One region of the Kitasatospora sp. NPDC058048 genome, then DNA from elsewhere that is predicted to be linked to it. Evidence: riboswitches for the same ligand, from Rfam matches in the RefSeq annotation. Region 1 holds a riboswitch; each other region holds the start of a gene.
The links. Region 1 has a riboswitch for cyclic di-AMP ahead of ACFVVA_RS03715 (transglycosylase family protein). Riboswitches for the same ligand answer to the same signal wherever they lie in the genome.
Positions count from the first base shown of each region.

Region 2: linked by a shared signal. The riboswitch ahead of ACFVVA_RS14285 (NlpC/P60 family protein) and the one ahead of ACFVVA_RS03715 (transglycosylase family protein) in region 1 are both predicted to bind cyclic di-AMP.
Region 3: linked by a shared signal. The riboswitch ahead of ACFVVA_RS24305 (transglycosylase family protein) and the one ahead of ACFVVA_RS03715 (transglycosylase family protein) in region 1 are both predicted to bind cyclic di-AMP.

Region 1 is NZ_JBHVRT010000002.1:384,582-386,836, forward strand. Features, by position in the region: gene ACFVVA_RS03715 (transglycosylase family protein) at 1-1,312, opposite strand, end outside; cyclic di-AMP (ydaO/yuaA leader) riboswitch at 1,299-1,469, opposite strand; gene ACFVVA_RS03720 (hypothetical protein) at 1,921-2,255, opposite strand, start outside.
Region 2 is NZ_JBHVRT010000011.1:11,889-14,143, forward strand. Features, by position in the region: gene ACFVVA_RS14285 (NlpC/P60 family protein) at 1-1,074, opposite strand, end outside; cyclic di-AMP (ydaO/yuaA leader) riboswitch at 1,085-1,238, opposite strand; gene ACFVVA_RS14290 (NlpC/P60 family protein) at 1,578-2,255, opposite strand, start outside.
Region 3 is NZ_JBHVRT010000024.1:8,343-10,597, reverse strand. Features, by position in the region: gene ACFVVA_RS24310 (cytochrome P450) at 1-649, shown strand, start outside; cyclic di-AMP (ydaO/yuaA leader) riboswitch at 871-1,039, shown strand; gene ACFVVA_RS24305 (transglycosylase family protein) at 1,045-1,950, shown strand.

The sequences.
Region 1 (2,255 bases):
GGTTGGCGGCCTCGACGTACTTGCCGTTGCCGACGTAGATCGCGACGTGGTAGACGCCGGAGTCCTTGCCGTTGTTGGACCAGAACAGCAGGTCGCCCGGCTGGAGGCTGTCCAGCGAGACGTGGGTGCTGGCGGCGGCCTGGTCGGCGGCGACGCGCGGGACGGAGACGCCCGCGGCGCGCAGCGCGGCCTGGGTCAGGCCGGAGCAGTCCCAGCCACCGTTGCCGGTGCCGCCGTAGACGTACGCCTGACCGACCTTCGACTCGGCGAAGGAGACCGCGGCGGCCATGCTGCCGGTGGCGGCCGGAGCCTGGGTCTGGGCCGGAGCCTGGGTCTGCGGAGCGGGCTTGGCAGCCGGCTTGGTGGACGGCTTGGCGGCCGGGGTCTGGGCCTGCGCGGTCGGCTGGGCGTTCACGGCACCGCCGTTCGCGGACTGGCCGGACTTCTGCGAGCGGTCGAACCAGGTGAAGTCCGAGCCGGACTTGCCGGTGGCGGACTGGCCGGCCTGGGCCTGGCCGTTGCCGCCGAAGGACAGCTGCTGGCCCGGGTAGATGCTGTCCGGACCCTCGGTCAGGGTGCCGCGGTTGAGCTCGTACAGCCGCTGCCAGCCGCCCTGCACCTTGTGCTGGTCGGCGATCGCGGACAGCCAGTCGCCCTCGACCACGGTGTAGTCGCCGTTCTGGGCCTGCTGCTGGCGCTTCTGGACCCAGTCGCTCCGGTTTCCGGAGGCGGCGGAGTCGGTGCCGGCCTGCGTGCCGTCCTGGGCGGGCGCGGCGGGCTTGGCGGCCGGGGCCTGGGTCTGCGGAGCGGGCTTGGCGGCCGGGGCGGCCGGCTTGGCGCTCTGGGCGGGCTGCGCGGGCTTGGCGGCGGTCGAGCCGGCGGTGGAGCCCGCCGAGGTGTCGACGGCGGCCGCGGCGCCGCCCTTGGTGAGGCCGGCCTGGACCGAGCACACCGGCCAGGCGCCGGGGCCCTGCGAGGCGAGGACCTTCTCGGCGACGGCGATCTGCTGGTCCTTGGTGGCCAGGTCGGCGCGCGCCGCGAAGGCGCTGCCGCCGAAGGCGGACCAGGTGCTGGAGGTGAACTGGAGGCCGCCGTAGAAGCCGTTGCCCGTGTTGATGCTCCAGTTGCCGCCGCTCTCGCACTGGGCGACCTTGTCCCAGGTGGCGACGGTGGCGGCGGAGGCGGTGCCGGAGGCGATGCAGGGGACGGTGAGGCCGACGCCCGCGACGCCGAGGGCGGCGATCACGCGATGGGTGCGGCTGGACAGACGAGTGCCGTTGGTGGGCAGCATGAAGACGCGGTCCTCTCCCACGCCTGCGAGGTGAGCTGTCGGATTCGGGCTGGAGTTGCCCGGCCGCGCTGTGGGCGCGGCTTCACCCCTAGCCCTGGACCGTTCCGGAGATCGGTCCGGGGCGACTTACCTGTGGGTCCCCCGCTCCTGCCGTGGTGCGATTTCGCGCTGCCAGGACATCCGACGGCAGGACTCGGCGTCGCGGATGAACCGGGTTCGTGTGGTCACGAACGGGGAGCACGTTAATCAGACTTAAGTTCAAACTGCAAACGGCTGTGATGCGCATCACGGTTTAGTGGGAACTGCCAAAATTGCCGCTCTTCATGATCGTAAATGATCGTTTTCAGGCAACCCTGTTGCGGAAGCCCACAACTGGCAGCGCTTCAGAAGTGGTGTGACGGCGCGTCGAATCGCGGGCCGGAGCGCCCCGGCGGATGCTGCGGCGGCAGTGATGCGAGCGCCCGCGACCGCGTTTCCTATTTCCTTTCAAATAGGCCAGAACGGACATTCCACTTCATTGCCGTCCGACTTCCGCGGGACGGCCGTGGGCGGGCGGAGCAAAACCGAAGGGCCCGGAACGCATGCCGTTCCGGGCCCTTCGGTGCGCGCGAACCGGCGCGCGGCGTCGACTACCGCCCTGCGGGCTCCTGGGAGGCCGCGTGGGCGCCGCGGACGCCCTCCAGGGCCCCCTCGGCCTCGGCGGCGGCCGCGGCCTCCGCCTCGGCCCGTGCCAGGTCCTCCGGGGACGGCGCGGGCAGCGCCGCCAGGTAGGTGGAGGCGATCAGCTGGCCGACCGACGGGTACGAGCCCAGCGGCGCGGCCGACGGGCAGCCGGTCTCCTCGGCGGCGGTGGCGAGCAGTTCGGAGTCCGCCTCCGGGCCGATCACCAGCGGGGCCAGCGCCGGGCGCTGCGAGCCGGTGTCCCTGAGGTGGTTGACGGCCGCGGCCACCGAGCCGGGCACGT
Region 2 (2,255 bases), on a different contig from region 1:
CGGCTTGGGCGCGTGCAGCACCTGGCCGTTGCCCGCGTAGATGCCGACGTGGTGGGCGTCGGTGTAGAAGATCAGCAGGTCGCCGGGCTGGGCCTGGGAGATGTCCGAGCCGATCCGGGTGCCCGCCGAGGCCTGCGCCTGCGAGGTGCGCGGCAGCGACACGCCCGCCTGGTTGAACGCCCAGACCATCAGGCCGGAGCAGTCGAAGGAGCCCGGGCCGGTGGCGCCCCAGACGTACGGGCTGCCGATCTTGGAGGCGGCGGCCGAGAGCGCGGCGGCACCGCGCGAGCTGCCCGGGGCCACCTTCACCGGGGAGGAGGCGGTCGAGCCGGTCGAGGCACTCGAGCCGGCCGCGAGGTCGCCGCGGCTGTTGTCGCGGGAGGCGCGGTCGGCCTGCTGCTGCTGGGCCTGGGCGGCGTCGGCCTTGGCCTTGGCGTCGGCCGCGGCCTTCTCCTCGGCCTGGCGCAGCGCCTGGCGCTCCTGCTCGGTCAGCGTGTTGAGCAGGTCCTGGGCCGCCTTCAGCTTGCCCTGGACCTCCTCCTTGGAGGTCTTCAGCTGCTGGGTGGTCGACTCCAGCTCGGCGAGCTTGCCCTGGGCCTCGTTGCGGTCCTGGTCGAGCTTGCGCTGCTGCTCCTGGAGCTCCTTCAGCTGACCCTTCTGGGTGCTGCCGGCCTGGTTCAGCGCGTCGGCCTGGCTGAGGAAGGTGTCCGGGCTGGAGGAGAACATCAGCTGGACGGTCGGGGATATGCCCCCGTTGCGGTACTGCTCGCCGGCGATCTCGGCCAGGCCGCCCTGGAGCTCGGTGACCTGGGCCTGCTGACGGGCCACCTGGTCCTGCATGCCGGAGACCTGCTTCTCCAGCTCCTGCTGCTTGGCCTGGGCCGCGTTGTAGTTCTCGGTCGCGATCTCGGCCTGCTCGTTGAGCTGGTCGACCTGCCCCTTGACCTGTTCCTTGGTCGGCTGCGGGTCGGCGTGGGCGCCTTGCGCGGAGAGGACGACGGCTGCCGCGGCGACACCGGTCAGGATCGAGACCCGGGCGCGGCCTGCGGGCTTGGGACGACGATGGGACGCCACGAAGGCGGACTCCTTCTTCCTACGTCCGCCTACCGGGTGAGCTGACGGGTTCGGGCCGGAAGCATGCCCTACGACGCCTCACGGCCGTTCCATCGGCCGACCTGGCGTCGATTCACCCCGGAGGAACGTGGTTCCCCGGCTCCGCTCCGCAGCGCCCCCAAAACACTGGGCTCCCCTGTCGGGCAGTCGCTTCGACCTGCCCCGCTGCCTCACGAACTCGACGGTAACCACCGCCGCCACCCTGGCTGGGCGATCGACAGTGCGGTGGTTCAGAGCACGACCCTAGTAACTGAACCGTGATCGGTTCAAATCCTTGTCAGAAAAAAGACCAAAGATTTCCCAAGTTCTGCTGTGAAAATGACCGATGGTGACCACCGGCACACAGAAGGCTGATCAGTTCTCAGCATGTGGCCGCGAAGGGGCGGAAAGCCGAACGCCACCCCCCGCACGAGGGGTGGCGCTTTTCACAGCCCCCGGAACGGCCCCGCGGGCGTGTCGGGCCGTCAGACCCGGCGGATGGTGTTGATCGACATCGCGTCGGCCTTCATCACCTTCACCACGTCACCGGTGTGCGGCGCGTGGACCACCATGCCGTTGCCGATGTACATCCCGACGTGGTGCATGTCGTTGCCGTAGATCACCAGGTCGCCCGGCTGGGCCTGGTCCAGCGACGGCACCCGGGTGCCGTAGTGGCCCTGCTCCTGCGAGGTGCGCGGCAGCGAGACGCCCGCCTGCCCGTACGCCCAGACCATCAGGCCCGAGCAGTCGAAGGTGGTCGAGCCGGTGGCGCCCCACACGTACGGCGAGCCCTGCTTGCCCATCGCCTTGGCCATCGCCACGGCCGCGTAGCCGCTGGCCGGCGGCAGGCTGCTGAGGTCGACCCGGTCGCTGCCGCGCGAGGCGCGGTCGTCCTGCGCCTGCTGGGCCTTCAGCGCGGCGCGGTCGGTGGCGCTCAGCGAGTTCAGCAGGTCCTGGGCGGCCTTCAGCTTGGTGTTGACGTCCGCCTTGGCCTGGTTCAGGTCCTTGGTGGTGGTGTCCAGCGAGGCGAGCACGGCGGAGGCCTCGACCTTCTCCTGGTCCAGCCGGCGCTGCTGGTCCAGCAGCCCCTTGAGCGCCTCGGCCTGGCTGCTGCTGGCCTGCTGGACGGTGGAGGCCTTCTCCAGGTAGCCGGAAGGGTCGGA
Region 3 (2,255 bases), on a different contig from region 1:
CGAGGCCGCGGCGATGGCCTTCATCCTCCTGTTCGCGGGTTTCGAGACCACCGTGAACCTGATCGGCAACGGCACGTACGCCCTGCTGCGCAATCCGGAGCAGCGCGGGTTGCTGCAGGAGTCGGTGGCCCGCGGGGAGAGCGCGCTGCTGGAGACCGGGATCGAGGAACTCCTGCGCTACGACGGGCCGGTGGAGATGGCGACCTGGCGGTTCGCGACCCGTCCGCTGGCCATCGGCGGGGTGGACATCCCGGTCGGTGACCCGGTGCTGGTGGTGCTCGCCGCGGCGGACCGCGACCCGGCCCGGTTCGCGGCCGAGAACACCCTGGACCTGGCCCGGACGGACAACCCCCACCTGGGCTTCGGGCACGGCATCCACTACTGCATCGGCGCTCCGCTCGCCCGCTTGGAGGGCCGTGCCGCGCTGACCACGCTGCTTTCCCGGCTGCCCGATCTCCGGCTCGCGGAAAACGCGGACGACCTGCGGTGGCGCGGTGGTCTGATCATGCGTGGGCTGCGCGAACTGCCGGTGGAATTCAGTCCGGAGAGCCGCTCCCCGCACGCCTCTCCGCAGACCCCTTCGCACGCGCCTTCGCAGGCCTCTCCGCAGGCCTCTCCGAACACTCCCGCCACGCCTCCGACGTGCTGAGATCGCACTGACGGGACGTCGTGAACCACCTGCCGACGGGGGTGTGAACACCCATCAATCCGGACATAACACCGCCGTTGGTAGGCGATCGAACACACGCCGTAATTATTGTGTGATATCGACGATATGAGCTTGTGATTGGTCTGATGATCTGTCTACTCTCCCTGGAGTTCGCAGCTGCGGACCTCGTACGCGGAACGCCGAGTCCTGCCCGCCGCGTCACGGGAAACCGACCAGAACCCTGGGCAGGGGCGGGGGAACCAGGTTTGTTGCCGTCTCCCCACGGCTTGGGGTGAAGCCGCCCGAGCGGAATCGTTTCCGCATACGGCGGCCGGGCCACCTCCCGGTCCGAACCCGACAGCTCACCTCGCAGGCGTGCGGAGAGGGACCTCTTCATGCTGTTCGTTGGAACTGGCCGTCACCGTCGTCGCACCCAGGCCGAGAAGGCCATCGCCGTCGCCGGTGTGGCCGGCGTCGGACTCGCGATGCCGCTCCTCACCGCCACCGGCGCCTCCGCCGCCCCCGCCTCCACCTGGGACGCCGTCGCCCAGTGCGAGGCCGGTGGCAACTGGAGCATCAACACCGGCAACGGCTTCTACGGCGGCCTCCAGTTCACCTCCAGCACCTGGAAGGCGTACGGCGGCACCGCCTACGCGCCGCAGGCCAACCAGGCCAGCAAGGCCCAGCAGATCTCGGTCGCCGAGAAGGTGCTGGCCTCGCAGGGCCCGGGCGCCTGGCCGGTCTGCTCCCAGAAGGCCGGTCTGACCAAGGGCGGCGCCCCGGCCGCGGTCGACACCTCCTCGGACGCCAAGCCGCAGTCCGCCGCCAAGCAGCAGACCCCGAAGCCCGCCGCCAAGCCGGCCGAGAAGCCGGTCGCGCAGCAGCCCGCCGCCCAGAAGCAGGCCCAGAAGCCCGCCGCGCAGCCGGTCCAGCAGGCCGCCCCGCAGCAGCAGGCGCAGCCGCAGACCCCGGGCTTCTCCGGCAAGGCCGGCTGGGACGCCGACGCCAAGGTGTACTGGTACCAGAGCAACGGCGCCTGGTACTGGACCAGCCACCAGAGCGTCTACCAGCAGTACGCCGGCCAGGCCGCCGCCCAGCCGCAGTACGCCCCGCAGGCCGCGCAGTCGGCCCCGCAGACCGCCGGTCACGACTACACCGTCCGCGCCGGTGACACCCTGTCGACCATCGCCGCCGCCCAGGGCGTGTCCGGCGGCTGGCACGCGCTGTACGAGCAGAACCACGGCACGGTCGGCGGCGACCCGAACCTGATCATGCCCGGCCAGGTGCTGCACCTCGGCTGAGCCGGCCCGCTCGACGTCGCCCGCTCGACGTCGCCCGCTCGACGCCGGCCCGCCCGCCGCACCCGGCGCCGACGCCGCCCCGGCCCACCGTCCGAAGGGGACCGGTCCTACCGGTCCCCTTCGTCCGCATTCGCCCGCTCCGGTGGGACAAGCTGGGACAAGCAGGTGAACTACCGGTGGGTAGTGGGGCCACACGCTGAGACGGGACCGAGGCGGACGTGGCCCCGGGAGCCCGGGCGGTTAGGCTCTGGTCGTAACGACTCCGCAATCGTCCTGCTGACAGCACCCACCGTCAGACCGGACCC